Regions from separate parts of the Halomonas sp. THAF12 genome, predicted to be linked through region 3. Evidence: predicted binding sites of a transcription regulator. Region 3 holds the regulator's gene; each other region holds the start of a gene.

Region 1 (7,008 bases), 1.4 Mb from region 3:
CGAGGAGATGATGGTCTCGCCGATGCCCAACTGGGTCATCCTCGCCGGCTTCGTGCTGGGCGGCATGGCGCGCGGCCTGGGCGTGGGCGTGATCGTCACCTGCGTGTCGCTGTTCTTCACCCGCATCGACATGGCCCACCCGCTGCTGACCATCGGGGTGGTGGTGCTGACCGCGGCGCTGTTCGCCATCGGCGGCTTCATCAACGCGCTGCTGGGCAAGAAGTTCGACGACATCTCCATCGTGCCGACCTTCGTGCTGACGCCGCTGACCTACCTGGGCGGGGTGTTCTACTCGATCTCGCTGCTGCCGGCCTTCTGGCAGGGCGCCTCGATGCTCAACCCGATCCTCTACATGGTCAACGTCTTCCGCTACGGCTTCCTGGGCGTCTCCGACATCCCCGTGGGCTGGGCCCTGACCGCCATCCTCGGCTTCATCGTGGTACTGTTCGGCATCGCCCTGTGGATGCTCAACAACGGCAAGGGCATCAGGAGTTGACCATGGCACACGAACGACCCGAGACGCTCGCAGAGGCCCCGCTGGGCCGCGAGTCCGCCTACCCGGAGCACTACGACGCCGGGCTCTTGTACCCGATTGCCCGCGCCGCCAACCGCGCGCCGCTGGGCATCGAGGAGGGCGCGCTGCCGTTCGTCGGCGAGGACGAATGGCACGCCTTCGAGGTCTCCTGGCTCAACGCCCGCGGCAAGCCGATCGTCGCCGTGGCGCGCTTCCGGCTGCCGGCCGAGTCGCCGCGGCTGATCGAATCCAAGTCCTGGAAGCTCTACCTCAATAGCTTCAACCAGACCCGCCTGGCCTCGCAGGACGAGGCCCGGGCGATCATGGCGCGCGACCTCTCCGCCGCGGCCGGCGCGCCGGTGGCCGTGGAGCTGTTCGGCGTCGACGACGAGGCGCTCGCCCCGCGCCGCCTGCCGGGGGAGTGCATCGACGATCGTGACATCGAGGTCGAGGACTACACGCCCAGCGCCGAGCATCTGATCACGGATGACGAGATCGTCGAGGAGACGCTGCACTCGCACCTGCTCAAGTCCAACTGCCCGGTCACCGGCCAGCCCGACTGGGGCAGCGTGATGATCCGCTACCGCGGGCCGCGCCTCGACCGCGACGGCCTGCTGCGCTACCTGATCGGCTATCGCCAGCATCAGGACTTCCATGAGCACTGCGTCGAGCACATCTTCATGGACCTGATGGAACGGGCGAACCCCGAGCGGCTGCTGGTGCTGGCGCGCTATGTGCGCCGCGGCGGCCTCGACATCAGCCCCTGGCGCGGCACCCCCGGCGAGCAGCCGCCGACGCCGCTGCGTCTGGCGAGACAGTAGGCCTGGCGCGGCAGTAAGCGTGTCGCGCCGCCCGGCCCGGCGCGACAGCCATCGAGCGGCTTGATAGAGTATCGAGAACCTTTCTCGTCTGACCTCGGCAAGGAGACACCGATGGATGCGATGACGCTGCTGCAACAACGCAGCTCCATGGGCAAGCTGATGGCCCCGGCCCCCGACGCGGAACAGCTCGAGGCGATGTACCGGGCCGCGCTGCGCGCCCCGGACCACAAGGAGCTCCGCCCCTGGCGCTTCATCGAGTTCTCGGGCGACGGGCTCGACCGCCTCGGCGAGCTGTTCGCCGAGGCCGAGCGGGTCGAGAACCCCGATGCCCCGGAGGCCGTGCTCGAGGGCGCGCGCAAGAAGCCCAAGCGCGCGCCGATGATCATCGCCGTGGTCGCCAGGGTCACGCCGGACGAGCCCAAGGTGCCGCGGGTCGAGCAGGTGATCTCCGCCGGCTGTGCCGCCCATGGCCTGCTGCTGGCCGCGCACGCCCAGGGCCTGGGCGCCATGTGGCGCACCGGCAAGTACGCCTTCGACGCCACCGTGCGCGAGGGCCTCGGCCTGGCCGAGCAGGACGAGCTGGTCGGCTTCCTCTACCTGGGGCAGGTCGGCGGCCGCCACCGCCCGGTGCCGGAGCACGACCTCGACGCCTTCGTCGAACGCTGGAGCTGAGCATGCGCGAGCTCGGCGTTCCTCATCCCCGCCTGCCGCTGCCGTCGGCCGGCGGGGAAGACGATCCGGCGGCCTTCCTGGCCTGGCTGCGCGAGGCCATCCCGATGGCCGCGCATCTCGGCGTCGAGGCCATGCGGCGCGACGGCGAGGCGCTGGAATGGCGGCTCGCCATCGCCCCGAGCCTCAACGACAAGGGCACCGGCTTCGGCGGCGCCCTGACCGCCCAGGCCACGCTGCTCGGCTGGTGCTGGGCCACGCTCTGGCTGCGGCGACACGGCGTTGAGCGCGACGTGGTGGTGGCCGAGGCCAGCCAGCGCTTCCTGGCGCCGGTAACCGGCGACTATCGGCTGGTCTGCACGCCGGAGAGCGAGGACGGCCCGGGGCGCCTCGAGGAGCGGCTGGCGGAGCGGGGCAGGGGGCGCATCGCCCTGGTGCAGCGCCTGTACTGCGGCGAGACCCTGTGCCTCGAGGCCCGCGGCGACTACGCCGTGCGCCCGGCAGGCTGAGCCGTCGGCCCCGATCCGCAAGAAATCGAAAAAACCACTTGCGTACACGGACTTAAGTGGATAATATACGCCCCGTTCTCGAGGCAAAGGCAGCAAGCCAAACGGTTCGAGAGCCAAAATGCGGAGGGGTGTCCGAGTGGTCGAAGGAGCACGCCTGGAAAGTGTGTAAGTCGAAAGGCTTCGAGGGTTCGAATCCCTCCCCCTCCGCCACGAATTCTGAGAAAAGCCGCTGAGCCATCAGCGGCTTTTTCTTTGTCTGTATTTTTTCCCGCGCTGTGCCCCATGCCTGGCACCTGGTTTCCCCCTGGGCCCTCCACGACGCCTTTGGCCCGCCTTCGTCCTGGTGCTGTCGCTCTTCCTGCCGCCATGCCACATCCGGGCCGTTATTTTCTGGCCGTCGCTCCGGTTCTCCGTACCGTCGTCCTACGTATTGTGAGCAGCCATGAGCGTGACATGGCCGTCGGGTCCCCTGTGATCGCCCCTCGATTGGTAAATACCGGCATGCTTCGCTGCGTGATGGCTTTGAACGGCGTCGATAATCGAAAGAGTCGGTTGGGACGTTGGTGACGGCTAACCGCTTGAGTATGCGAGAATCAGAATCCGCCCAGGCAGCCAGCGTTCCTTTGGCCGCCGCCCTGAATCTCGGCTGGAAACCCTGACATGAGCGATGCCTACTACCTTCATCTCACCGATCGGCTGCGAGATCTCATACAAGACCCCGAGGCCTTCGAGGATGACCGGTTGCCATCGGAGCGGGTCCTGGCGGAGCGTTTCCATACCACTCGTGTCACCCTGCGCCAGGCATTGGCCCAGTTGGAAGGGGAAGGGCGCATCCACCGCAGCAACCGCCGTGGCTGGTTCGTATCGCCACCGCGTCTCGACTATGACCCGACGCGTGACGCTGGCTTCAATGATTACGTGAAGGCTCAGGGGCGTCGGCCACGCACCGAGGTGTTGCTCACCGATACCCGTCCCCACCCTCCGGCAGCAGAGGCCCTGGGCTTGCCCTTAGATCGGTCGTTTCACCATATCCGTCGTCGGCGCTTCGTGGACGACAGGGCCGTGCTTTGCGAGTCGCTCTGGGTCGTGCCTGAGCGCGCCCCGCAGCTGCTGGAAGGCGATTTCACCGGCTCCTTGTGGGGCCAGCTACGAGAACGCTGGGGGCTGACCCTGGCTCACCGTTCGCTGCGGCTATACTCCGAGGCGATCCACGCCCGGGAGGCAGAGGCGTTGGGTGTGGCCGCCGGGACGGCAGGGCTGAGCGTACGCCGCACCATCTTCGACGAACAGCGTCGCCCGGTGGAATACGATGAAGAGCACTGGCTGCACAACGCCCTGTGCATCGCGGTGGAATTGGAAAACTCCGTTTAATTAAGCGAAAGACGCTTCACTCAGCCTTCAAGATTCTGTCACGGGGCTGTCATGGAGGCTCGCCAGACTCTTGGTATATACCAGATGGGCAGTCACCTGTCTGACCTTCACCAAGAGCCGGAGAGTCCCATGTCCTTCTTCACTCGCACCCTGCTGGCCAGCGCCATCGGCCTGACATTGTCCACTGCTGCCCAGGCCGCGACCGAGCTGACCGTCTACACCGCCGTCGAGGCCGACGATCTGCAGAAATATGCCGAGCGCTTCCAGCAGGCGCACCGGGATATCGAGATCAACTGGGTGCGGGACTCCACCGGTGTGATCACCGCTCGCCTGTTGGCCGAGAAGGATAACCCCCAGGCCGATGTGGTCTGGGGGCTGGCGGCCACCAGCCTGCTGGTGCTGGAGGACGAGGGCATGCTGGCCCGCTATGCCCCCGAGGGCGTTGAGGCCCTGGATCCCAAGTTCGTCGATCCGGCGATCCGCGAAGGCAAGGAGCCGGCCTGGGTCGGCATGGACGCCTGGGTCGCATCGCTCTGCTACAACACCATCGAAGGCGAACGCCTCGGCGTCCCCAAGCCCAGCTCCTGGGAAGACCTCACCCGTCCTGAGTATGAAGGGCATGTGATCATGCCGAACCCGAGCTCCTCGGGCACCGGCTATCTGGATGTCGCCAGCTGGATGCAGTTGTGGAACGAGGAGGGCGCCTGGGACTACATGGATCGTCTCCACCAGAACATCTCGCGCTATACCCACTCCGGTTCGGCTCCCTGCAACCTGGCCGCCTCCGGCGAGGCGGTGGTGGGGGTCTCCTTCGCCTTCCGGGGCGCACGCCTGATGTCTCAGGGGGCGCCCGTCGAGCTGGTCTTCCCCACGGAAGGCGTCGGCTGGGACATGGAGGCCGCGGCCATCATCGAGGGCAGCGACAAGCGTGATGCCGCCGAGACGCTGCTCGACTGGGCGGTGACCGAGGAAGCCAATGCGCTCTACAACGAAGGATATGCGGTCGTCGCCTATCCGGGGGTGGCCCAGCCCATCGATCACTATCCCGCCAACATCTCCGACCTGATGATCGATGCCGATTTCAACTGGGCGGCCAACAACCGCGAACGCCTGCTCCAGGAATGGCAGGGCCGTTATGACGGCAAGTCCGATAGCCAGTAAGCCACCTCGCTATTCTTGTGATCGCCCCGGCGTGTTGCGCCGGGGTCGGGAGTATTTCGTCATGACCACCCTGACCGCCCCCGTATCCTCTGCGGCTCATGCCACCGTCGCCGATGCGGGGATTCATCTCGAGATTGCCGGGCTCAGCAAACGCTTCGGCCATTTCACGGCCCTGCAAGATATCGATCTGACCATTCGTGAAGGCGAGTTCGTCTGCTTTCTGGGACCCTCCGGCTGCGGCAAGACGACCCTGCTGCGCGCCATCGCGGGGCTGGCGCCGCAGAGCGCGGGGCGCATCGTCCAGTGCGGGCGCGACATCTCGCGCCTGCCGCCCCAGGCACGAGACTTCGGCATCGTCTTCCAGTCGTATGCGCTCTTCCCCAACCTGACGGTCTTCGACAACGTGGCCTATGGGCTGCGTAACCGGCGCGACGATCGTCACCGGATGCGCGAACGGGTGGCCGAGCTGCTGGCCCTGGTCGATCTGGTCGGCAGCGAGGGCAAGTATCCGGCGGCCCTCTCCGGGGGGCAGCAGCAGCGTGTCGCGCTGGCGCGTGCGTTGGCCACCGAGCCGGGGCTGCTGCTGCTCGATGAGCCGCTGTCGGCGCTGGATGCGCGGGTGCGTGTGCATCTGCGCAGCCAGATCAAGGCCCTGCAGGCGCGCCTGGGCGTGACCACCATCATGGTGACCCACGACCAGGAAGAGGCCCTGGCCATGGCCGATCGTATCGTGGTGATGAATCACGGCGTGATCGAGCAGGTGGGCACGCCGGCCGAGATCTATCGACACCCCGCCAGCGCCTTCGTGGCCGAGTTCATCGGCAGCATGAACTTTCTCGAGTGCTGCCCGGAAGGCACGCAACGCCTGCGGCTCGGTGAGCGTCGTCTGGATTGCACGACCCATGAGTGCGCCGGCCTGGAGCACGCCCGGTTGGCCATTCGTCCCGAGGCCGTGGAACTGTGTCGCAGTGACGAGGGCCTGTCGGCGCAGGTGGAACACATCGAATTCCTGGGCGCCTTCCTGCGTGTCAGCCTGACGCTCGAGGAGTGTCATCAGGCATTGACGGCAGACATCGCCGTGCGAGACGGCGAGGCGCTGCGCCTGACCCCGGGCATGACCCTCGGGGTGCGACTGCCGGCCGAGGCGATGCGACTCTTCCCCAGCCAGGAGGCGCGGCCATGATGGTGGTGATGCCCGCCTGGTCCCGGCGCTGGTCCGGCGAGTCCCTGGTGCGTTTGTTGGCGCTGCTGCTGGCCCTCGGCCTGCTGGTGGTGGGCCTGCTGTTCCCGCTGGCGGCCATGCTGGTCAAGAGTGTTCAGGACCGTGCCGGCGACTTCGTGGGGCTGGCCAACTTCGCGCGCTACCTCCAGACGCCGGCCCTGGCCGGCTCCATCGTCAACTCCCTGACCATCGCCCTGACCAGCACCGCGGTCGTGGTCGGCCTGGCCTTCCTCTGCGCCTATGGCCTGACGCGGACCTGCATGCCCGGCAAGCGGCTGTTTCGCATGCTGGCCATCCTGCCGATCCTGGCGCCCTCGCTATTGCCGGCCATCAGTCTCGTCTATCTGTTCGGCAACCAGGGCTGGTTTCGCGAGGTGCTGATGGGGGAAAGCATCTACGGCCCCATCGGCATCGTCATGGGCCTGAGCTTCTGGATCTTCCCTCATGCCCTGATGATCCTGGTCACGGCCCTGTCCAACAGCGATGCACGACTCTATGAGGCGGCCGAGGCCCTGGGGACCCCGAAGTGGCGCAGCTTTCTGACCATCACCTTGCCGGGTGCACGCTATGGTCTGATCTCCTGTGGCTTCGTGGCCTTCACGCTGGCCATCACCGACTTCGGCGTGCCCAAGATCATCGGCGGGCAGTTCAGCGTGCTGGCGACCGACGTCTACCGTCAGGTGGTGGGGCAACAGAACTTCCAGATGGGCGCGGTGGTCAGCGTGATTCTGCTGTTGCCGG
Region 2 (7,008 bases), 1.4 Mb from region 3:
CTGCTGGCAGACCGCCAGGACGCCTGTCTGCTGCTGCTCCACGTGCCCGAAGCCGCGCCCCACGACCCGCCGATGATGTGGGGCGTGGGCAGCGAGGCCGCGGCCGACTCCCGCGGCGAGCGCGAACGACGCGCCCGGCAGCTGCTCGACACGGCCGCCGAGCAGGCCCGCGACCGCGGCGTGCGCCACGTCGAGCCCGAGCTGCGCTTCGGCGACCCCACCCGCACCATTCTCGAGCTGGCCGACGCCCGCGACGTGGATGCCATCCTGATGGGCAGCCGCGGCCTCAGCGACCTGCGCGGCCTGTTCACCGGCAGCGTGTCGCACAAGGTCAGCCATGCCGCCGAGTGCAGCGTGATCACCGTGCACTAGATAGAGGCAGGCCCGTCGGGCGCTCCGGCAAGCCGGCCGGGGCGCTCAACGCGACCCCGCTCGCCGTGCCAGGGCTTCGATCACGGCGTGACAGGCCCCCATGGTGTGATAATCGACCTTGCCCGGCGGGCTCTTGAGGTCCGAGTAGCGCCGATTGTCCGGCGTCAGCACGCGATACCAGCCGCCGTGGCGATGGTCGATCAGGTGGCGCCAGCCGTAGTCCCACAGCCGCTCGTACCAGCGCCAGTAGACCGCCCCGCCGGTACGCACGCCCAGCAGCGCCGCGGCCGCCAGGCCCTCGGCCTGCACCCAGTCATACTTGTCGCCGTCGCTGAGCCGCCCCGCCGGATCGAGGCCGGCGACCAGACCGCCGTGGGTGCGATCCCAGCCCGCCGCCACGCCGGACAGGAACAGCCGCTCGGCGGTGGGCAGCAGCCAGGGCTCGGGGCGATGGCGCTCCAGCATCACCAGCAGCTTGGCCCACTCGGCCTGGTGGCCGACCTGATAGCCCCAGGGGCGGAACAGGTGGGCGGGATCGTCGCGGTGATAGTCCCAGTCGGGCCGCCAGCGGGCGTCGTAATGCTCCCAGATCCAGCCGTCGCGGTGGTCGCGGCCGGCCAGCGTGACGGCCCGGGCGATGGCCAGCGCCTGGTCGAGAAAGGCCGCCTCGGCGGTCGCCTCGAAGGCGGCGATCAGCGCCTCGCAGCCGTGCAGGTTGGCGCTCTGGCCGCGATAGGGCGACAGCCGCCAGTGACGGTCGGCCGCGTCGGCGAAGCGCCGCCAGCGCGGCTCCCAGAAGCGCCGCTGCAGCAGCCGATGGGTGGCCTCGAGCCCGTGCCGGGCCTCGTCGATGCCGGCCTTGAGCGCCTCGGCATAGGCCAGCAGCACGCAGACCAGCCCGTAGCAGTGCTGGGTGTCGTCCTCCACGATCCCGCTGTCCAGCGTCCAGGCATAGCCCTGGGTCGCCGTCTGGAAGTGCGCCTTCTCCAGGTAGGCGAGCCCGTGGCGCGCCCAGTGGCGGTATTCGTCGCCACCGCCGTGACGGGCGTGGCGGGCATAGGTCACCACATAGCGGGCGCTGGAGACCAGGTGGCGATGGTCGTGATCGAGGATGGCGCCGTCATCGAGCAGGTAGTGGTAGAAGCCGCCGTGGGGATCGATGGCGCGGGGATGGTAGAAGGCCATGGTGCGGCGGACCTGGGCCTGGAGGAAGGCCGGATCGTGGACGTTCATGGCGCCTCCCGATGACGTGTCCCTCGAGGATGGCCGCCCGGCGCGAGGCGGGCGATACCACCATGGTGGCAACGCCAGCCCCCTGAGGCCGAACTAGAGGGCGAAACGCTCGGCCAGATGACGCGCCACGGCCGCCTCGTCGTGATGGCCGATGCGCCGCGCCTCGGGCAGTCGCGCATCCAGCTCGGGGTGACCGTTGGCCATGATCTGGGCCTCGCCGGCCAGCGCCAGCATCTCGGTGTCGTTGAGGTTGTCGCCGAACGCCAGGCAGCGCTCGGCGGGGAGATCGAGCCGGCCGAGCAGCGCCGACAGCGCGGTGCCCTTGTTGACGCCCCCGGCCATGATCTCCAGCGAGTTGCCCATGGAATAGGTCACGTGCAGCCGCTCGCCGATGCGGCGACGCACCTCGCCCTCGAGCTCGGCCAGGTGGCCGGGCTCGCCGATGTAGAGCACCTTGCCGACGCCCTCGGCGGCCAGCCGCTCCGGCGCCACCACCCGGTAGCCGAAGCCGGTGTGGGCATGCAGCGCCAGCAGCGTCGGCGCCTCGGCGTCGATCACCCACTCGTCGTCGTGATAGAGATTCAGACGCACGGCGTCGGGACGCGGCAGGTCGATCAGCTCGCGGGCCAGCTCGGCCGGCACGTGGCGTGCCTCGAGCAGGGTGTCGTCGGGCGCGTGGGTGTAGGCGCCGTTGGTGCTGATGATATGGGCGTCCACGCCCAGGCGGTCGCGAAACGCCAGGATGTCGCGATAGTGGCGCCCCGAGGCCAGGGCGAGGTGGTGGCCGCGCGCCGCCAGGGCGCGCAGGATGGCCACGGTATCGTCCGCCAGGGCGTGGTCCGCGCCGAGCAGGGTGCCGTCGAGATCGCTGACGATGAGATGGGCCGACATGGGCGGCGCCCTCCGCTGCAAAGAGTGTGCGCCCATTCTATCGGCTCCGCGCCGCGGGCTCATCCGGACTCGCCGCGGCCCCGACGATTGCCCGCCGCCCGATTGGCGCCGGCTGGCGGAATCCGTATAGTGACCCCCCTATCCCGCCAATCGATCGTGACCATGCTGCAGAACAACTCGGCGCTTGCTCAGCTCAAGCAACAGATCCGCGACAACACGCCCCGCGTCGAAGGGGTCATCAAGGCCACCGACCGCGGTTTCGGTTTCCTCGAGACCGACGACGGCGACTCCTACTTCGTGCCGCCCCCCGCCATGAAGCAGGTGCTCCACGGCGACCGTGTCGAGGCCATCCTCCACGAGGAAGGCGAGAAGAAGTCCGTGGAGCCGGACACCCTGATCGAGAGCGGCATGGAACGCTTCATCGCCCGCGTGAAGAAGCGCGACGGGCGCCTGTCGGTGATCCCCGATCATCCGTCGATGAATGCCCCGCTGAAGGCCCGCGTCAAGCGCAGCCTCGACGAGGCGAGCCTGGGCGAAGGCGACTGGGTCGTGGTGCGCCTGGTGCGTCACCCGCTCAAGCCCGAGGACCGCGGCTTCTTCACCCAGATCGATGAGCTGGTGGCCAAGACCGACAACCCGGCGGTGCCCTGGCGGGTGACCCTGGCGCGCCACGCCCTCGAGCAGGAATGCCCGGACGCCGGCGACGACTGGCCGCTGCGCGACGAGGGCCTCGAGCGCGAGGACCTGACCGCCGAGCCGTTCTTCACCATCGACGGCGAGAAGACCCGCGACATGGACGACGCCCTGCGCGTCGAGCGGCGCGAGGGCGGTGGCTGGACCCTGAACGTGGCCATCGCCGACCCGACCGCCTACGTCGAGGAAGGCCACGCCGCCGACCTGGAGGCCCGCACCCGCGCCTTCACCGTCTACCTGCCGGGCCAGAACGTCACCATGCTGCCCGAGGCACTGGCCGACGACCTGTGCTCGCTGTGGGAAGATCGCGACCGCCCGGTGCTGGCCTGCGCGTTGAACATCGAGGCCGACGGCAGCCTGGGCGAGTACCGCTTCTTCGCCGCCACCGCGCGCTCCCACGCCAAGCTGGTCTACGACAACGTCTCCGACTGGCTCGAGGGCCAGGGCGACTGGGCGCCGTCCGAGGCCATCGGCGAGCAGCTCGAGGCGCTGCGCGAGCTGACCGAGGCCCGCGCCGGCTGGCGCGCCAGGCATGCCCTGGTGTTCAAGGACCGTCCGGACTACGTGTTCGACCTCGACGAGGCCGGCAACGTGCTGGGCATCCGCACCGAGGAGCGCCGCATCGCCAACCGCATGATCGAGGAATCGATGATCGCGGCCAACGCCTGCTGCGCCGACCTGCTCAGCCAGCACGTGGGCCACGGCATCTTCAACGTCCACCGCGCCTTCGAGGCCGACAAGGCCGAGGCGGCCCAGGAATTCCTGGCCGGCCAGGAGATCCAGGTCGAACTCGAGGCACTCACCGAGCTGCCCCGCTACAGGGAGCTCAAGCGCGAGCTCGAGGGTCGCGAGGACGCCTGGCTGGACGCGCGCCTGCGCCGCTTCCAGGGCTTCACCAGCATGTCCGCCCAGCCCGGCCCGCACTTCGGCCTGGGCCTCGACGCCTACGCCACCTGGACCTCGCCGATCCGCAAGTACGGCGACATGGTCAACCACCGCCTGATCAAGCGCGTGCTCAAGGGCGAGCAGGCCCCGGCCGAGGCCAGCCAGGAGCTCACCGAGCAGCTCACCGAGCGTCGCCGCCTCAACCGCCTGGCCGAGCGCGACGTCAAGGACTGGCTCTACGTGCGCTACCTGACGCCGTCCGCCGAGGCGGGCGAGAGCTTCGAGGCCGAGATCATCGCCATCAACCGCGGCGGCATGCGCGTGCGCCTGACCGCCAACGGCGCCACCGCCTTCATCCCGGCCCCGCTGATGCACAGCGACCGCGACAAGGTGGCCATCGACGACAAGGACGGCCGCATCCAGATCGAGGGCGTCGAGCGCTACAAGCTCGGCGACGTGATCCGCGTGGCCCTGACCGAGGCCCGCGAGGAGACCCGCTCGCTGGTCGGCCGCCCGGCCGAGTAGGCGCCCTCCCAGCGCGCTCCCTCGCACGTGAAACGGCGGCCCTCGGGCCGCCGTTTTGCGTTTCAGCTCGCGTTCCCGACCCATGTCGTCGAACTGTCGCAAAGCCCGCGTAGCGTAAGGGGGGAACCATCGGCCCGCGCGGGAGGGACCCTTTGCATATCGCCGACGTCACCATGTTCCACGCCCCCTCGAGCGGCGGCGTGCGCACCTATCTCCAGGCCAAGCACCGCCGGATCGCCGAGACGCCCGGCCTGCGCTCGAGCCTGCTCGTGCCCGGCGCCGAACGCGACGCCCTCGACGACTGCCATACGCTGCCGGCGCTGCGCCTGCCGCTGGGCCAGGGCTATCGCTTCCCGCTGCGTCGCGCACCCTGGCGCGAGCGGCTGCGGGAGCTCGCCCCCGACCTGATCGAGGCCGGCGACCCCTACGTCACGCCCTGGGCCGCGCTGGAGGCCGGCCAGCGGCTCGGCGTGCCGGTGGTCGGCTTCTACCACTCCGACCTGCCACGGCTGATGGGAGATCGCTTCGGCGGCGCGGTGCGCCGGCGCCTGGAGCGCTACGTGCGCGACCTCTACGGCCGCTTCGACGGCGTGATGGCGCCCTGCCGGGCCATGGCCGAGCGGCTGGCGGACTGGGGCGTGGAGGACGTGCGCGTGCAGCCGCTGGGCGTCGACCTCACCACCTTCCACCCCGAGCGCGCCGATCCCGCCTGGCGGGCCTCGCTGGGGCTGCCCGCCGATACCCGGCTGCTGGTCTTCGCCGGGCGCCACTCTCGCGAGAAGAACGTCGACGTGCTGCTGCGCACCCTCCGGCGCCTCGGGCGGCCCTACCACCTGCTGCTGATGGGCCCGGGGATGCCGACCCGGGTGCCCGACAACGTGACCGTCATCTCGCGCTACTGCGATCGCCGCGAGGTGGCCCGGGCGCTGGCCAGCGCCGACGCCATGCTGCACGCCGGCACCCGAGAGACCTTCGGCCTGGTGGCGCTGGAGGCCATGGCCTGCGGCCTGCCGGTGGTGGCCGCCCGGGCCGGGGCGCTGATCGAGAACGTGCCCCTGGGCGGCGGGCTCCTGTGCAGGCCCCACGACGCCGGGGCCATGGCCGAGGCGGTGGAGGCCCTGTTCGACCACGACGTCGCCGCCGGCGGCCGGCACGCCCGCCGCCAGGTGGAGCGTCGCTTCCACTGGAACCGGGTGATCGACGACCTGCTCGGCTACTACGCCACCCTCATACCCGGCAAGCCCGCGGCGCGGCGACATGGCTGAGCGTCGTCGGCATTACGGCTGGTGGCTGGCCGCGGCGCTGGTGCTGGCCCTGGCGGTACCGCTGATGATCGGCGGCCGCGACGCGCTGACGGCGCTGGGCGACTTCCCGCCGGGCAGGCTGTCGGGGATGCTGGCGCTGGTGGTGCTGTGCTGGAACCTCAACGCCCTGCGCCTGAGGCTGCTGCTGGCGGGACGCGCCGGCCCGCTCGGCCAGCGCGGCGCCCTGGGGATGGTGATGGCCACCGAGTTCGCCATCTGCGCCACCCCGGGCGGCAGCGGCGGGCTGCCCACCCTGCTCGCGCTGCTGGCCCGACGCGGGCTGCGCCCCGCCCGGGCCTCGGCGGTGTTCATGGTCGACCAGTGCTGCGACCTGCTGTTCTTCCTGGCCGCGCTGACCGCCCTGGTGCTGGTGTCGCTGGCCACGGCGGTGTCCTGGCCCCATCAGTGGCTGCTGGTCGTCGCCATCGTCGCCCTGCTGCTGGTGCTGGCGACGGGGACGATGCTGATCCGGCACCTGCCGGCGCTGCTGCGCCGTCGAGGCGCATCGCGCAAGCGGCGCCCTCGACTGGCCCGGCGACTGCTGGGCTTTCGCCAGGCGCTGGTCGCCACCCTGACCCTGCCCCGCCCAGTGCTGATGCTGGCCATGGCCAGCTGCGCCGCCCACTGGCTGACGCGCTACAGCCTGCTCTACCTGGCGCTGGCCGGCCTGGGCGCCGACGTGGCCTGGAGCTGGGCCTTCCTGGTGCAGATGCTGTCGATGGCGGCCGGCCAGCTGAGCCTGCTGCCCGGCGGCACCGGCGCCGCCGAGCTCGGCACCGGCATGCTGCTGATCCCGCTGGTCGGCCAGGCCACCGCCGGCGCCGCCATCGTGATCTGGCGCTTCGTCACCTTCCACTGCTACCTGCTGGCCGGCGCCCCGGTGTTCCTGGCCATGATCGGCCTGCCTCGACGCCGCGGCACGACCGATGGCGAGCGGGCGGGCTGAGCCGAGCGAGCGGAGCGAGTCATACGGAACCGGCTCGACTCAGTCGGCCCGCATGGCCCGCGCCAGCATGTCGCTCACCGGCTTGGCCAGGTAGCTGGCGAAGGTGCGACTGGCGGTCTGCAGCCGCACCTCGGCGGGCATGCCCGCCTGCAGTCGCAT
Region 3 (7,008 bases):
AAATGAGGGGATGAGGCCGCGCGGCCCGGGGATCGAGCCGCGCGTCGCGCCTTATTTGGCGACGGCGTCCTTGAGGCCCTTGCCGGGCTTGAAGGCCACGGTCTTGCTGGCCGGGATGGTCAGGGATTCGCCGGTCTGGGGGTTCTTGCCGGTGCGGGCGGCACGCTCGCGCACGGTGAAGGTACCGAAACCGATCAGCGAGACATCCTTGCCGTCGGACACGCTGCCGGTGATCTCGTCGAGAATGACGTTCAGCACCTGGCTGGCCTTGTCCTTGGACAGATCGGCACGCTCGGCGATCGCCGCGGCGAGTTCTGGTTTGCGCATACAGCCCTCCTGGTTTGACATCCTGCCGATGATCCCATCGGCCGCGTTGTTGTTCGCGCTGATTCATGCACCACCCGCCTGCCATGCCATGTGAGGCAGACGCATGACGCCGTGTGGCAACGCCGCTGCCGGGTCCGGAACTCCGGGGGCGCCGTCGTTGACGTCACTAGCCTAGCAACGGCGGTGCAGCGCGCGCCAGTTCGACTTTCCGACGCACGCAGGCGCCTGTCAACGCAAATCCGATCAAACGTCCGTCTTCATCCTCGGCCAGGGCGGTCAGATCCGCCCCCTCGCCCTCGATGCGCCAGCGGGCGGGCGCACGGGTCGGCGGCAGCGAGACCACCGGCAGCAGCGGCGTCTTCACCAGCACCGGCCAGGGGCCGTAGCGCACCTCGGTGGGCGTGCCGGCAAGCGTCGCCGCCAGCGCCTTGGCCCCGGCCTGCAGCGGCTGGACGTACATGGCATTGACGCCATCGACGCAGGCCACGTCGCCCAGCGCATGGATGCCGGGCGCCGAGGTCGAAAGCCGGCGATCGACGAGGATGCCGGCCGGCCCCACGGCCAGCCCCGCGGCCTCGGCCAGGGCGCTGCGCGGCCGCAGCCCGGTGGCCACCAGCACCAGATCGGCCTCGAGGGCGGTGCCGTCGTCCAGGCCCAGCGCCACCCGCTCGCCCTCGGGCGAGAGCGCGTCGACCGTGCGCCCGGTGTGCAGGGCGATGCCCGCCTCGACGAAGGCCTCGCCCAGCGCCCGGCCCAGCGGCTCGGGCAGCAGCCGCGGCAGCGGCGCCGCCTCCGGGGCGATCAGCTCGACCGCATGGCCGCCGGCGGCCAGGTCGTTGGCGAACTCGCAGCCCACCAGGCCGATGCCGACCACGGCGACCCGGGCCGGGCGGCCCAGCGCCGCCAGGGCGGCGTGGAAGGCGCGGTAGTCGTCGAGGTCGTTGACGGTATGGACCCGGCCGGCCAGCGCCTCGGGAATGGCGAAGGGCGGCGCCGGCGCCGCGCCGGTGGCCAGCACCAGCTCGCCCCAGGGCAGCCGCTCGGCGCCGAGGGCCAGGGTGCGCGCGGCCGGATCGATGGCCTCGACCCGGGTGTGCGTGCGCATCGTCACGCCGAGCCGGTCGGCCGCCTCCAGGGCGCTGCACGAGGCCAGGCGATCCGGCGGCAGGCGCTTGGCGAAGCCGGTGGAGAGCAGCGGCTTGGAGTAGTCCTCGCCGCCGTCGGCGGTGATCAGGGTGATGGGGCGCTCGGGCTGCCGGGTCCGGACCTGGCGCGCCAGGCCCAGCCCGGCCATGCCGGAGCCGATGATGGTCAGGGGTGCGCTCATGGGGCTCCTCGCTGCAGGGGGCGCGACGGGCCGCCATGGTACACTAGCCGCCCCTTGCATTGGACGCGGAGTCGCGCAGTGAATCACGCACCGGCCCTTTCGCCCCGCTGGCGCCCCCTGGCGGCGGCACGCCCCGCCATGAGCCCGGCCTGGTGGCGCTGGATCGCCACCCGGGGCTCGCTGACCCAGCGGCTGATCGAGGCCGGCGCGCCTCGCCGCTTCCGGGTCAGGCTGCTCGACCAGCGCCTGGGCCGGCCGCGCCGCGACGAGGCCATGGCGCTGGGCACGGCGCCGGACCGCCTGGTCTGGCGGCGCGAGGTCGCGCTGTGTCTCGGCGACCGTCCCTGGGTGATGGCGCGCTCGGTGGCCCCGCTCCACGGCCTGCACGGCCAGCGGCTGGCGGGCCTCGGCGAGCGCTCGCTGGGGCACTGGCTGTTCCGCCAGCCCGGCCTCGAGCGCGGCCCCATCGAGGTCAGCGCCGACCCGGCGCCCTTCCACGACGCGCCCGGCCCCTGGGGTCGCCGCTCGGTGCTGCGCCACGGCCGCTTCGCGGTGCTGGTCCAGGAGTTCTTCCTCGACGCCATGGCGGATGACCTGGCCCTGCCGGCGCGATAGGCTGCGTCTGGCATCGCCCGAAACCCGCGTCGTCCGATTCAACCGAGAGACCCACATGGAACGTTCCCTGATGCGCCCCAAGGGGCTGGCCCGGCTGCCCGACTTCCTGCACCTGACGCGCCTCGACCGCCCCATCGGCACCTGGCTGCTGATGTGGCCGACGCTGTGGGCGCTGTGGACGGCGGCCGAGGGCGTTCCCGAGCGCCGGCTGCTGCTGATCTTCGTCGCCGGGGTCTACCTGATGCGGGCCGCGGGCTGCGTGGTCAACGACTACGCCGACCGCCACTTCGACGGCCACGTGAAGCGGACGAAGTCGCGTCCGCTGGCCACCGGGCGCATCGGCGAAGGCGAGGCCAAGGGGCTGTTCGCCGGCCTGGTGCTGGCGGCCTTCGTGCTGGTGTGCTTCACCAATGCCTTCACCGTGATGCTGTCGGTGGGCGGCGTGATCCTGGCCTTCGTCTATCCCTTCATGAAGCGCTACACCCACCTGCCCCAGGTGGTGCTGGGCGCGGCCTTCTCGTGGGCCATTCCCATGGCCTTCGGCGCGGTGCTCGGCCATGTGCCGCTGGAGGCCTGGCTGCTGTTCGCCGCCAACGTGCTGTGGACCGTGGCCTACGACACCGAGTACGCCATGGTCGACCGCGACGACGACCTGCGCATCGGCATCAAGTCCACGGCGGTGCTGTTCGGCCGCGCCGACAAGCGGATCATCGGCCTGCTGCAGCTGGCCACGCTCGCCCTGCTGGCCTGGGCCGGCGAGCGCCTCGGCCTCACCGGCTTCTTCTGGCTCGGCCTGGCCGCCATGGCGGCGACCTTCGTCCACCAGCAGCGGCTGATCCGCCACCGCGATCGCGATCGCTGCTTCCAGGCCTTCCTCAACAATCACTGGTCGGGGCTCTTGGTGTTCGCCGGCATCGCGCTGTCGCTGTGGCCGGGCGCCGGCGCGTGACGCCGGGCGGGAAAAAACCGCGGCGCTGAGCGGGGGCGACAGGACGAGGCTGTCACGGTATTGTCACAAGGACATGCTGTCATCGTCACCAATATGTCACTGCTCTCGACCATGAGGCCCCGGGATGACCGCCAAGACCGTACTGATCGTCGATGATGAAGCGCCCATCCGCGAGATGATCGCCGTGGCGCTGGAGATGGCCGACTATCGCGTGCTCGAGGCGGACAATGCCCAGAGCGCCCACGCCATGGTCGTCGATCACCAGCCCGACCTGGTGCTGCTGGACTGGATGATGCCCGGCACCAGCGGCGTCGAGCTCGCCCGCCGGCTCAAGCGCGAGGAAGGCACCTCGGAGCTGCCGATCATCATGCTCACCGCCAAGGGCGAAGAGGACAACAAGATCCAGGGCCTCGAGTCCGGGGCCGACGACTACATCACCAAGCCCTTCTCGCCCCGCGAGCTGGTGGCGCGCCTCAAGGCGGTGCTGCGTCGGGCCACGCCGCGCGGCGTCGAGGATCCGGTCCAGGTCGAGGGCCTGATGCTCGACCCGGTCAGCCACCGCGTCAGCATCGACGGCCAGTCGCTGGAGATCGGCCCCACCGAGTACCGCCTGCTGCAGTTCTTCATGACCCACCAGGAGCGCGCCTACACCCGCGGCCAGCTGCTCGACCAGGTCTGGGGCGGCAACGTCTACGTCGAGGAGCGCACCGTGGACGTGCATATCCGCCGCCTGCGCAAGGCGCTGGGCGAGCCGCACCAGCAGCTGATCCAGACCGTGCGCGGCACCGGCTACCGCTTCTCCGCCAAGGCCTGACATGGGCCGGCTGTGGCGACGCGAATGGTGGCGGCTGGCGGCCCTGGTGGCCGCCGGCGCGCTGATCGGCTGGCCCTTCGCCCTGAGCGGCCTCGGCCTCGCCGTGGGGCTCGCCATCTATCTCTTCTACCAGATGCGCCAGCTCCACGCGCTGCAGGAATGGCTGACCCATCACCCCCATGACGAGCCGCCCTCGGCGGTGGGGCTGTGGGGGGAACTGTTCGACCGCCTCTACCGCTATCAGAAGGGCCAGCGCATCACCCAGCGGCGGCTGCGCGACACCCTGAGCCGCATCCAGGAATCCTCCGAGGCGATGCGCGACAGCGTGGTGATGCTCGACCGCCACGGCGACATGGAGTGGTGGAACAGCGCCGCCGAGCGCATGCTGGGCCTCAAGCCGACCCTGGACCGCGGCCAGCACATCACCAACCTGCTCCGCGACCCGAGCTTCGTCGACTACTTCCACGCCCGCGACTACCGCGAGCCGCTGACGCTGTGCTCGCCGATCGACGAGAACCTGATCCTGCAGTTCCAGATCACCCTCTACGGCGACGACGAACGCCTGGTGATGGCCCGCGACATCACCCGCCTGCACCGCCTCGAGCAGATGCGTCGCGACTTCGTGGCCAATGTCTCCCACGAGCTGCGCACCCCGCTCACCGTGCTGGCGGGCTACCTCGAGACCTACGGCGACATGGCCGAGATGCTGCCCGAGCGCCTCGGCCGCGGCATCGGCCAGATGCAGAGCCAGACCCGGCGCATGCAGAACCTGGTCAACGACCTGCTGCTGCTGTCGCGGCTGGAGAACGACCAGGGCGGCCACGACGATGTCCGCCTCGACCCGCCCAGCCTGCTCGAGGCCGTGCGCCGCGACGCCGAGGCGCTGTCCGAGAGCCATCATCGGCTGGAGGTGGAGATCGACGAGCCCCGCGCCCTGCTCGGCTCGGAGAAGGAGCTGCACAGCGCCGTCTCCAACCTGGCCTTCAATGCCGTGCGCTACGCCGGCGAGGACAGCCGCATCGTGCTGCGCTGGCGTCCCTGGGGCGACGGCGCCTGCCTGGAGGTCGAGGACGACGGCGAGGGCATCGACCCGCTGCACATCCCGCGCCTGACCGAGCGCTTCTACCGGGTCGACAAGGGTCGCAGCACCGCCACCGGCGGCACCGGCCTGGGGCTGGCCATCGTCAAGCACGTGCTGCTGCGCCACGACGCCCAGCTGGAGATCGACTCCCGGCTCGGCGAGGGCGCCACCTTCCGCTGCATCTTCCCCGCCGCGCGCCTCACCGACGCCGCGCCGGCCTCGCGGCGCGCCTGATTCCGCCGCCAGACGCGACTCCGCCCGACGCAGGCCGGGCGGAGGGGTGTCACGTGATCACGACGCCCGGGCGTCAGCGCCTCGCCGGGGCGGTATCGGGCGCGAGCGCCCGATAGTGGTCTTCCCACATCAGCACCGCGCCGGCCACGGCGCCGGGCAGCAGGAACAGGTTGGCCAGCGGCAGCCAGGTGATCAGCATCACCCAGCCGCCGTAGGTCAGCGTCGGCCAGCGGCGCGCGGCGAGGCGGCGGCGCATGTCGGCGAAGGGCACCTTGTTGTTGTCCATCGGATAGTCGAGGTAGGTGACCGCCATCATCCAGGCCGAGAACAGCAGCCACAGCAGCGGCGCGATCAGGTTGATCACCGGTATCCAGCCGATCACGAACAGCAGCAGCATGCGCGGCAGGATGTAGCCCAGCTTGACCAGCTCGCGGCCCAGGGCATCGATGGCGGTGCGCGCCAGGCCGCGGTCGTCCAGCGGCGGGCGCCCGGTGACCTCGCGCTCGACCTTCTCGGCCAGCAGGCCGTAGAAGGGGGCGGCGATCAGCTGGGTCACCAGGGTGAAGCTGAAGAACACGATCAGCGTAAGGCTCACCACGAACAGCGGCCAGATCAGCCACGACAGCCAGTCGAGCCAGCCCGGCACCATGGCCATCCAGCCGTCGAGCCAGCCGCCGAAGTGGGTCAGCACGTAGCTCAGCATGGCGGCGTAGACCACCAGGTTGGCCAGGATCGGCAGGAACACGTAACGGCGCAGGCCGGGGGTGTAGACCAGGCGCGTCCCCCGGGACAGCGCCGAGAAGGCATCCAGCATCGGTGTCATTTCCTCCATCACGACGACGGCGGCCGTCGCCAGGGGCGACGGCCGCTTCATGGACAGTGCCGGTCGAGCGGGGTTCAGCCCTCGTCGCCGAGCACCTCATCGCCGAGATCATCCGGTGCCGTGTGGCGGATGTCGAGGCCCTTGACCAGATAGACCACGTATTCGGCCAGGTTGTTGGAGTGGTCGCCGACGCGCTCCAGGGCGCGCAGGATCCACATGATGCCGAGCACCGGCGAGATCGCCCGGGCGTCTTCCATCATGAAGGTCATCAGCGAGCGCATGGCGCTCTGGTACTCGCTGTCGACCTGCTCGTCCTCCTGCACCACCTTGAGCGCCAGCTCGGTGTCGAAGCGGGCGAAGGCGGTCAGGGCGTCGCGCATCATCTTGCGCACGTGCTCGCTGATCACGCGCACCTCGACGAAGCCGCGGGTGCCGCTCTGGTTCTCGACCAGGTCCACGGCGTTGCGGGCGATCTTGCTGGCCTCGTCGCCGATGCGCTCCAGGTCGGAGGCGGCGCGGATCACCGCCAGCACCAGGCGCAGGTCGGAGGCCGCCGGCTGGCGGCGGGCCAGGATCTGGGTGCACTCGTCGTCGATCTTGATCTGCATGTCGTTGACGGCACGATCGTTGTCGACCACGCGCTCGGCCAGGGCGGAATCGCCGTCGAGCAGGGCGCGGACGGCGTCCTGCACCTGCTTCTCGACCAGCCCGCCCATGGCCATCAGGTGGGTCTTGAGCTCCTCGAGCTCATGATTGAACTGGCGCGAGATATGCTGGCTGTGGATATCGCTGGTGATGTCCATGAGACTCTCCTGAGGGCGCCGGCGTCAGGCCATGC
Region 4 (7,008 bases), 750 kb from region 3:
TAGGCCGCGCCGGAAATGAACGGCCGACGGGCGAGGATCACCAGCTGCAGCAGCGGCTGCCACAGCCAGCGCGAGTAATCGACGACCCGGCGATCGGAGAGGAACTCGCCGAGGTAGCGGCGCATCGACCAGTAGTCGGTGGCATCCGGCGTGCCGAGGTTGACCAGCACCACGCCGACCTTCGCCCGAGGCAGCGTGGGATGATCGGCGGGCGCGTGCCGCAGCCGTCCCTCTCCCGGTGAGTCCTGCTCGGCATCGGATGAGTGCTCGAAGGCTGCCATGGCGCGCGTTCCCCGTGATCGACATGAGACGAAACTGATAGGCCTAGCCTACCACTGCGGGCATTCGGGCGAAATATGGTTATACTATTGGAGCTATTTGTACAACTTATGGTGAACAATGTCCCGTCCCCTGATCCTGGTGCTCGGCGACCAGCTCAGCCATGACCTGCCGAGCCTGCGTGAGGCCCCCCCGGAGGCGGTCATCGCCCTGTGCGAGGTCGCCGAGGAAGGCCGCTACGTGCCCCATCACCCGCAGAAGATCGCCCTGATCCTGGCCGCCATGCGTCATTTCGCCGCCGACCTGCGCGGCCGCGGCCTGCGCGTGCACTACAGCGCCCTGGACGACCCGGACAATGCCCAGACGCTGCTCGACGAGGCCGAGCGCCTGGCGCGGCTCTACGAGTGCGACGAGATCCGCGCCGTGCGCCCCGGCGAGTGGCGCCTGTGGCAGGCCATGGGTGAGCGCGCTCACGCCGCCCTGCCCTGGCGCCTGATGGAGGACGATCGCTTCTATGCCACGCCGGAGGATTTCGCCGCCTGGGAGAAGGGACGCAAGTCGCCGCGGCTGGAGTATTTCTACCGCGAGATGCGCCGGCGCACCGGCCTGCTGATGGAGGGCGACGAGCCCGCCGGCGGCCGCTGGAACTACGACCACGACAACCGCGAGCCGCTGCCCGAACGCCTCGAGGTACCCGCCCCGCCCCGTCATCGTCGGGATGACGTCACCCGCGAGGTCATGACGCTGGTGGAGGAGCACTTCGGCGATCACTTCGGCGACCTCGCGGGCTTCCACTGGCCGGTGACCCGGCGCCAGGCGCTGGCCGATCTGCGCCACTTCCTCGCCGAGCTGCTGCCCGACTTCGGCCGCTGGCAGGACGCCATCAGCGACGAGGCCCCCTTCCTGTTCCACTCGCGGCTGTCGGCGGCGCTGAACCTCGGCCTGCTCTCGCCCCGGGAGGCGTGCGAGGGCGCCGAGCGCGAGTATCGCGAGGGGCGCGCGCCGCTCAACTCGGTGGAGGGCTTCATTCGACAGATACTGGGCTGGCGGGAATACGTGCGCGGCCTCTACTGGACACGCATGCCCGACTACAAGCGCGCCAACGCCCTGGGGGCGAATCGCGGCCTGCCGGCCTTCTACTGGAGCGGCGACACCGAGCTTCGCTGCCTCCGGCGCGCCATCGAGATGACCCGCGACAACGCCTACGCGCATCACATCCAGCGGCTGATGGTCACCGGCAACTTCGCGCTGCTGTGCGACGTGGCCCCGTCGGCGCTGTGCGACTGGTACCTGGCGGTCTACGCCGACGCCTGCGAGTGGGTGGAGCTGCCCAACACCCTGGGCATGGTGCTGCACGGCGACGGCGGCCTGATGGGCTCCAAGCCCTACTGCGCCTCGGGCAAGTACATCGATCGCATGTCGGACCATTGCCGGCACTGCCGCTTCGATCCGAAGCGGGTCGTCGGCGACGACGCCTGCCCGCTCAACAGCCTCTACTGGCGCTTCCTCGAGACCCACCGCGACGCGCTGTCGGGCAATCATCGCATGAAGCTGATCTACGGCTCGCTGGATCGCATGTCGGACGACAAGCGCGCGGCCATGCGGGCCCAGGCCGAGGCCTTCCTGGCCGGGCTCGAGACCGAACCGGCCTATGGCCGGGGCGAGCACCGGGCCGGCTATCACGACGCCAGCCGCGATGCCCCCTCCGACGAGCGGGAGACCTGCTGATGCCGCGCCTGCGCTCACCGGATCCCCGTCGTGCCAGCGCGCCGGTGACGCTCTTCCACGACGGCCACTGCCCCTTCTGCCAGCGCGAGATCGCCTGGCTCGAGCACCATCCGCACCGCGACCGGATCCGACTGGTCGATATCCAGACCGCCGATGTCGCCGCCGACCGGGGACCCTCGTTCGAGCGCATGATGGGGCGCCTGCACCTGCGCGACGCCGACGGCCGCTGGTTCGTCGGCATGGACGCCAGTCGCGCGCTCTACGCGGTGCTGGGGCATCGACGCCTGGTGGCGGTCTCGATGCTGCCGGGACTCGCCTGGGGCTTCGATCGCGGCTACGCGCTCTTCGCCCGTTACCGGGTCAGGCTGGGCGAGCGATGGCGGGCCTGGCGGCGTCGGTCGAACGCGAGCGGGCGCTAGCCGAGCCGGATGTCAGGCGCGGGACGGCGAGGTCGGGAACGAAACGGGGAAGAAGCACGGAGAACATGCCACCTGGAGGAAGAGGGATCGCGCTGGGGCGCGCGGTGGCAAGTCGGTGGGCGGCCTGAAGCCGAGAAGAAGTCGGTGAGTGGAAGGTCGAGGAGAGAAGCGACGCGCGCCTTAGAACACCAGCGGCATGCGCGAGCTGAGCGCGTCGTGGTAGTGCGCGTCGCGACCGATCATCTCGTCGTGCGCCACGTACTGCACCAGGTAGGCGCGGTGGATGCCGGCGCGCTTGAGCTCGAGGTAGACGTCGTCGAGGGCGCGGAACAGCATCGGCTTGCCGCGCTGGGTCAGCAGGTGGCGCTGGCCCTCGATGTCTTCCAGCTCGACCTGATAGACGCGGCTGCCGGCATGACTGATCACGCGGATCTCGAAGTTGTCGTGATGGGCCACGAAGGCCTTGAGGTCGTTGAAGTCCATGGTCCCTCCATCGGGATCTTTCAGGGTGAATGCTGACACAGTCTCATGCGGTCGGATGACATGATGATGACGTTGTCGACTCGCCCTGAGACCGGTGGAGGGTACCGAGGGTTCCGCCCGGCGAGGCCCCCCGGCGAGGAGCGCCCCGCCGTCCGGCGACGTTACTGGTAGTCGGAGGGATCGATCGCCTTGCCCAGGGAGTTGCGGTCGACCCACTTGCCGGCCTTGGTCTCCTTGTAGCGGAACACCACCCGGTCGCCGACCGCCACCGGCAGCTCCGAGTCCTCGGTCTGGTAGCTGTAGTCCTCGCCGTCCACCACCAGCTGATAGCGGTAGAGGTCCGGCATGCCCAGCCATTCCTTGAACGGCCCTTCGCGTTCCACGGACTGCAATTCGCCGCGCGCCTCGAGTTTCGGGGTACGACGCCGATTACCGCGCTGAAATCCGCCTGCCATGGTGCTTCTCCAGTGTGTCTGCTGTTCGAGGGGTGGGGATTATACGGCGCCGACCGCCCCGCTCAAGGGGTCACTCGCCGAAGGTGTCGCCGTAGCTGTCGGGCGCCAGGTCCTCGAAGCGGGTGTACTTGCCGATGAAGGCCATGTGCACCGTGCCGATCGGCCCGTTACGCTGCTTGCCGATGATGAATTCGGCCAGCCCCTGATTGTCGGGGTTATCCGGATTGTAGACCTCGTCACGGTAGACGAAGCCGATCAGGTCGGCGTCCTGCTCGATGGCGCCGGACTCGCGCAGGTCCGACATCACCGGGCGCTTGTTGGGGCGCTGCTCCAGCGAGCGGTTGAGCTGCGACAGCGCCACCACCGGGCAGCCGAATTCCTTGGCCAGGCCCTTGAGCGAGCGCGAGATCTCCGAGATCTCGCCGGTACGGTTCTCGGAGAAGCCCGGCACCTGCATCAGCTGAAGATAGTCGATCATGATCAGCGCCAGGTTGCCGTGTTCGCGCACGATCCGGCGCACCCGCGAGCGCATCTCGTTGGGCGACAGCGCCGCGGTGTCGTCGATGAACAGCTGCTTGTCCTTCAGCAGGTTGACCGCCGAGGTCAGCCGCGGCCAGTCCTCGTCCTCGAGCTGGCCGGTGCGCACCCGGGTCTGGTCGATGCGCCCCAGCGACGAGAGCATGCGCAGCATGATCGACTCGCCGGGCATCTCCATGGAGAACACCACCACCGGCTTGTCGCTCGAGATCACCGCGTGCTCGACCAGGTTCATGGCGAAGGTGGTCTTGCCCATGGAGGGGCGCCCGGCGACGATCACCAGGTCCGAGGGCTGCAGGCCGGAGGTCATGTCGTCCAGGTCGCGGAAGCCGGTCGACAGGCCGGTCATCTCGCCCTGCATGTTGAACATCTCGTCGATGCGATCCACCGCCTTGGCCAGCAGGTCGCTCATGCCGACGGGACCGCCCTCCTTGGGCCGCTCCTCGCTGATCTGGAACACCAGCCGCTCGGCCTCGTTGACCAGCTCGTCGGCGGGCCGCCCCTGGGGCGCGAAGGCGCTCTCGGCGACCTGATTGGCGGCGTGGATCAGCTTGCGCAGGGTGGCCCGTTCGCGAACGATATCGGCGTAGGCGCGGATGTTGCTGGCCGACGGCGTGTTGCGCGCCAGCTCCGCCAGCGTGGCCAGTCCGCCCACGGTCTCGAGCTGATCGCGCCCCTCCAGCGCCTCGGACAGGGTCACCACGTCCAGCGGGCGCGCCTCCTCGGCCAGCGTCGCCATGACGTTGAAGATCAGGCGATGCTCGTAGCGATAGAAGTCGTTGGCCACCAGCCGGTCGGCCACGCTGTCCCAGGCCTGGTTGTCGAGCATCAGCCCGCCGAGCACCGACTGTTCGGCCTCCAGCGAGTGGGGCGGCACCTTCAGCGCCGCAGTTTCCTGATCGAGCTCGAGGGATTCGTTCATTGGGGCAGGCACCTCCGCAACATGGGCCGACACATTCTACCTCGAAGGACGCCTGACGCAGCAGGCGGAGTGACGTGCCGCAGGCAAGCAAAAAAGGGCGCGAGGATTTCTCCTCGCGCCCCTGGCGTCCGCGGGGGAGTCGGGCTTATTCGGCCACGACCACCACGCGCACGGTGGCGTCGACTTCGGCGTGCAGGTGCAGCGCGATGTCGTATTCGCCGGTCTGACGGATCGGACCTTCCGGCATGCGGACTTCGCTCTTCTCTACCTCGAAGCCAGCGGAGGTGATGGCGTCGGCCAGGTCGCGCGGACCGATGGAACCGAACAGCTTGCCTTCATCGCCGGCCTTGGCGACCAGAGACAGCTCGATGTCGTTGAGCTGTTCGGCGCGGGCTTCGGCTTCGGCCTTGCGCTCGGCGGCCTGAGCTTCGAGCTCGGCACGCTGGGCCTCGAAGGCCTCGATGTTGTCCTTGGTGGCCGGCACGGCGAGGCCGTAGGGCACCAGGTAGTTGCGGCCATAACCGGGCTTGACGGTGACCTGGTCACCCAGACCGCCCAGCTTGCCAATCTTGTCGAGCAGAATGACTTCCATCTCGTAAACCTCTTGTCAGTCGCTGCGGCCGAGTCGTCCGCGAATATCCACGAACGCGTCGATAAGGGCCGCAAGCAGCACGATGAGAATCATGGGCCAGGTGGTGATCAGCAACACATAGAAGGCGACCAGCCACAGCCCGTTCATTCCCTTCAATCCGATAACACCATGCACCAGCGCGATGCCGGCCACCAGCAGTGGCACCCAGAGCATCAGGCCGAGGCCGGGCAGCACCAGCAGCGTGCCGATGACGAGAAACGCCATCAGCACCAGCAGTTCGCGGGGAGCCAGGCGCAGGGCGTGGAACTCCTCGCGGAAGCCGCCGGGGTTGTAGAGCCCCGCCTGCCAGTTCCTGGCCAGGGCCAGGCAGGCCACCGAGGCCAGCAGCACGATGAGCCCGGTGACGCCACCGATCAGCATCTCGGCGAGCCGTTCGGTCTCGAGCCCCTGGCGCGAGAGCTCGTCGAGCATCGAGGCGAACTCCGGCGAGCCCTGGCGCAGCTGCTCCAGCAGGGGCCCCGTGCCGCCCGGCGGCAGGAAGATGCCCAGCTGGATCATCGCCGCCCCGGCGAGGGCGCCGACCACCAGCGTTTCGCTCCAGCGCATGCGCGAGCGCAGCACCACCGCCATCAGCGTGACCAGCAGGGTGCAGGCCAGCGGGATGACGTCGCCCCGGGTCCACCACCAGCCCGCCGGCAAGGCGGCGGCGATGATCACCGGCATGGCCGGTGCCAGGCCGCGGCGCAGCGTGACCAGTCCGGCGATCGCCGCGCCCAGCCAGAACAGCCAGGGGACCAGCGTGGCCGCGGCCGCCCCGGCGACTGCCTGGGGCGTACCGCGCATCATCCAGCGGGCGACGGGCAGCATCACGCTTGCGTCTTACTGGTGGCTATCGGTGTAGGGCAGCAGCGCCAGGTAGCGAGCCCGCTTGATGGCGGTGGACAGCTGACGCTGGTAACGGGCCTTGGTCCCGGTGATGCGGCTGGGAACGATCTTGCCGGTCTCGGTGATGTAGGCCTTGAGGGTGTCCAGATCCTTGTAATCGATCTGCTTCACGCCTTCAGCGGTGAAACGGCAGAACTTGCGGCGACGGAAAAAGCGTGCCATGGGAAAGACTCCTTAGCGTGCGATGTGTGGCTTAGGCGGACTGGGCGGGACGTGACGGCTTCTCGTCACGACGGGCGCGCTTCTCTTCCGCCGGCTTCATCATCGGGGAAGCCTCGGTGACGGCTTCCTTGCAGCGCACGACCAGGCTGCGGATGATGGCGTCGTTGAAGCGGAAGATGTTCTCGATTTCCTCGAGAGTCTCGCCGCGGCACTCGACGTTCATCAGCACGTAGTGAGCCTTGTGGATCTTGTTGATCGGGTAGGCCAGGTGACGGCGACCCCAATCCTCGAGGCGATGCACGGTACCGCCGTTCTCGGTGACGATGCTGGTGTAGCGCTCGACCATCGCCGGAACCTGCTCGCTCTGGTCCGGGTGGACCATGAACACGACTTCGTAATGACGCATGGGTTCTCCTTGCGGTTTGACAGCTTCCAGAGAGGCATGAGGCCCCAGGGGAAGCAAGGAGGTGATTATCGAAATACACG

Evidence for each region. Region 3 encodes PhoB, which activates phosphate uptake and scavenging genes when phosphate is short. Its sites were predicted from a motif close to TGTCATANNNNTGTCANA; they were not measured.
Region 1: FIU88_RS06350 (putative 2-aminoethylphosphonate ABC transporter substrate-binding protein) is a predicted target of PhoB. The motif match lies at 3,921-3,938, and genes of this name have one in related genera.
Region 2: FIU88_RS05980 (glycosyltransferase family 1 protein) is a predicted target of PhoB. The motif match lies at 4,683-4,700, and genes of this name have one in related genera.
Region 4: FIU88_RS13825 (DUF6482 family protein) is a predicted target of PhoB. The motif match lies at 2,964-2,981, and genes of this name have one in related genera.

Annotation. Positions count from the first base shown of each region.
Region 1 covers NZ_CP045399.1:1,379,876-1,386,883, forward strand. The annotation lists gene FIU88_RS06320 (ABC transporter permease) at 1-496, shown strand, start outside; gene queF (NADPH-dependent 7-cyano-7-deazaguanine reductase QueF) at 499-1,335, shown strand; gene FIU88_RS06330 (nitroreductase family protein) at 1,447-2,007, shown strand; gene FIU88_RS06335 (YiiD C-terminal domain-containing protein) at 2,010-2,513, shown strand; tRNA gene FIU88_RS06340 (tRNA-Ser) at 2,636-2,723, shown strand; gene FIU88_RS06345 (UTRA domain-containing protein) at 3,174-3,884, shown strand; gene FIU88_RS06350 (putative 2-aminoethylphosphonate ABC transporter substrate-binding protein) at 4,014-5,045, shown strand; gene FIU88_RS06355 (putative 2-aminoethylphosphonate ABC transporter ATP-binding protein) at 5,107-6,228, shown strand; gene FIU88_RS06360 (putative 2-aminoethylphosphonate ABC transporter permease subunit) at 6,225-7,008, shown strand, end outside.
Region 2 covers NZ_CP045399.1:1,306,637-1,313,644, reverse strand. The annotation lists gene FIU88_RS06000 (universal stress protein) at 1-372, shown strand, start outside; gene FIU88_RS05995 (AGE family epimerase/isomerase) at 418-1,605, opposite strand; gene FIU88_RS05990 (HAD family hydrolase) at 1,699-2,496, opposite strand; gene FIU88_RS05985 (exoribonuclease II) at 2,659-4,599, shown strand; gene FIU88_RS05980 (glycosyltransferase family 1 protein) at 4,752-5,864, shown strand; gene FIU88_RS05975 (lysylphosphatidylglycerol synthase transmembrane domain-containing protein) at 5,857-6,849, shown strand; gene FIU88_RS05970 (HlyD family type I secretion periplasmic adaptor subunit) at 6,889-7,008, opposite strand, start outside.
Region 3 covers NZ_CP045399.1:3,730,459-3,737,466, forward strand. The annotation lists gene FIU88_RS17395 (HU family DNA-binding protein) at 52-327, opposite strand; gene FIU88_RS17400 (NAD(P)/FAD-dependent oxidoreductase) at 494-1,654, opposite strand; gene FIU88_RS17405 (chorismate lyase) at 1,793-2,269, shown strand; gene ubiA (4-hydroxybenzoate octaprenyltransferase) at 2,325-3,218, shown strand; gene phoB (phosphate regulon transcriptional regulator PhoB) at 3,343-4,032, shown strand; gene phoR (phosphate regulon sensor histidine kinase PhoR) at 4,034-5,347, shown strand; gene cysZ (sulfate transporter CysZ) at 5,421-6,161, opposite strand; gene phoU (phosphate signaling complex protein PhoU) at 6,245-6,973, opposite strand; gene pstB (phosphate ABC transporter ATP-binding protein PstB) at 6,998-7,008, opposite strand, start outside.
Region 4 covers NZ_CP045399.1:2,981,271-2,988,278, forward strand. The annotation lists gene hemH (ferrochelatase) at 1-281, opposite strand, end outside; gene FIU88_RS13815 (cryptochrome/photolyase family protein) at 400-2,007, shown strand; gene FIU88_RS13820 (thiol-disulfide oxidoreductase DCC family protein) at 2,007-2,426, shown strand; gene FIU88_RS13825 (DUF6482 family protein) at 2,607-2,909, opposite strand; gene FIU88_RS13830 (hypothetical protein) at 3,071-3,364, opposite strand; gene dnaB (replicative DNA helicase) at 3,435-4,823, opposite strand; gene rplI (50S ribosomal protein L9) at 4,969-5,415, opposite strand; gene FIU88_RS13845 (hypothetical protein) at 5,431-6,282, opposite strand; gene rpsR (30S ribosomal protein S18) at 6,295-6,522, opposite strand; gene rpsF (30S ribosomal protein S6) at 6,554-6,928, opposite strand.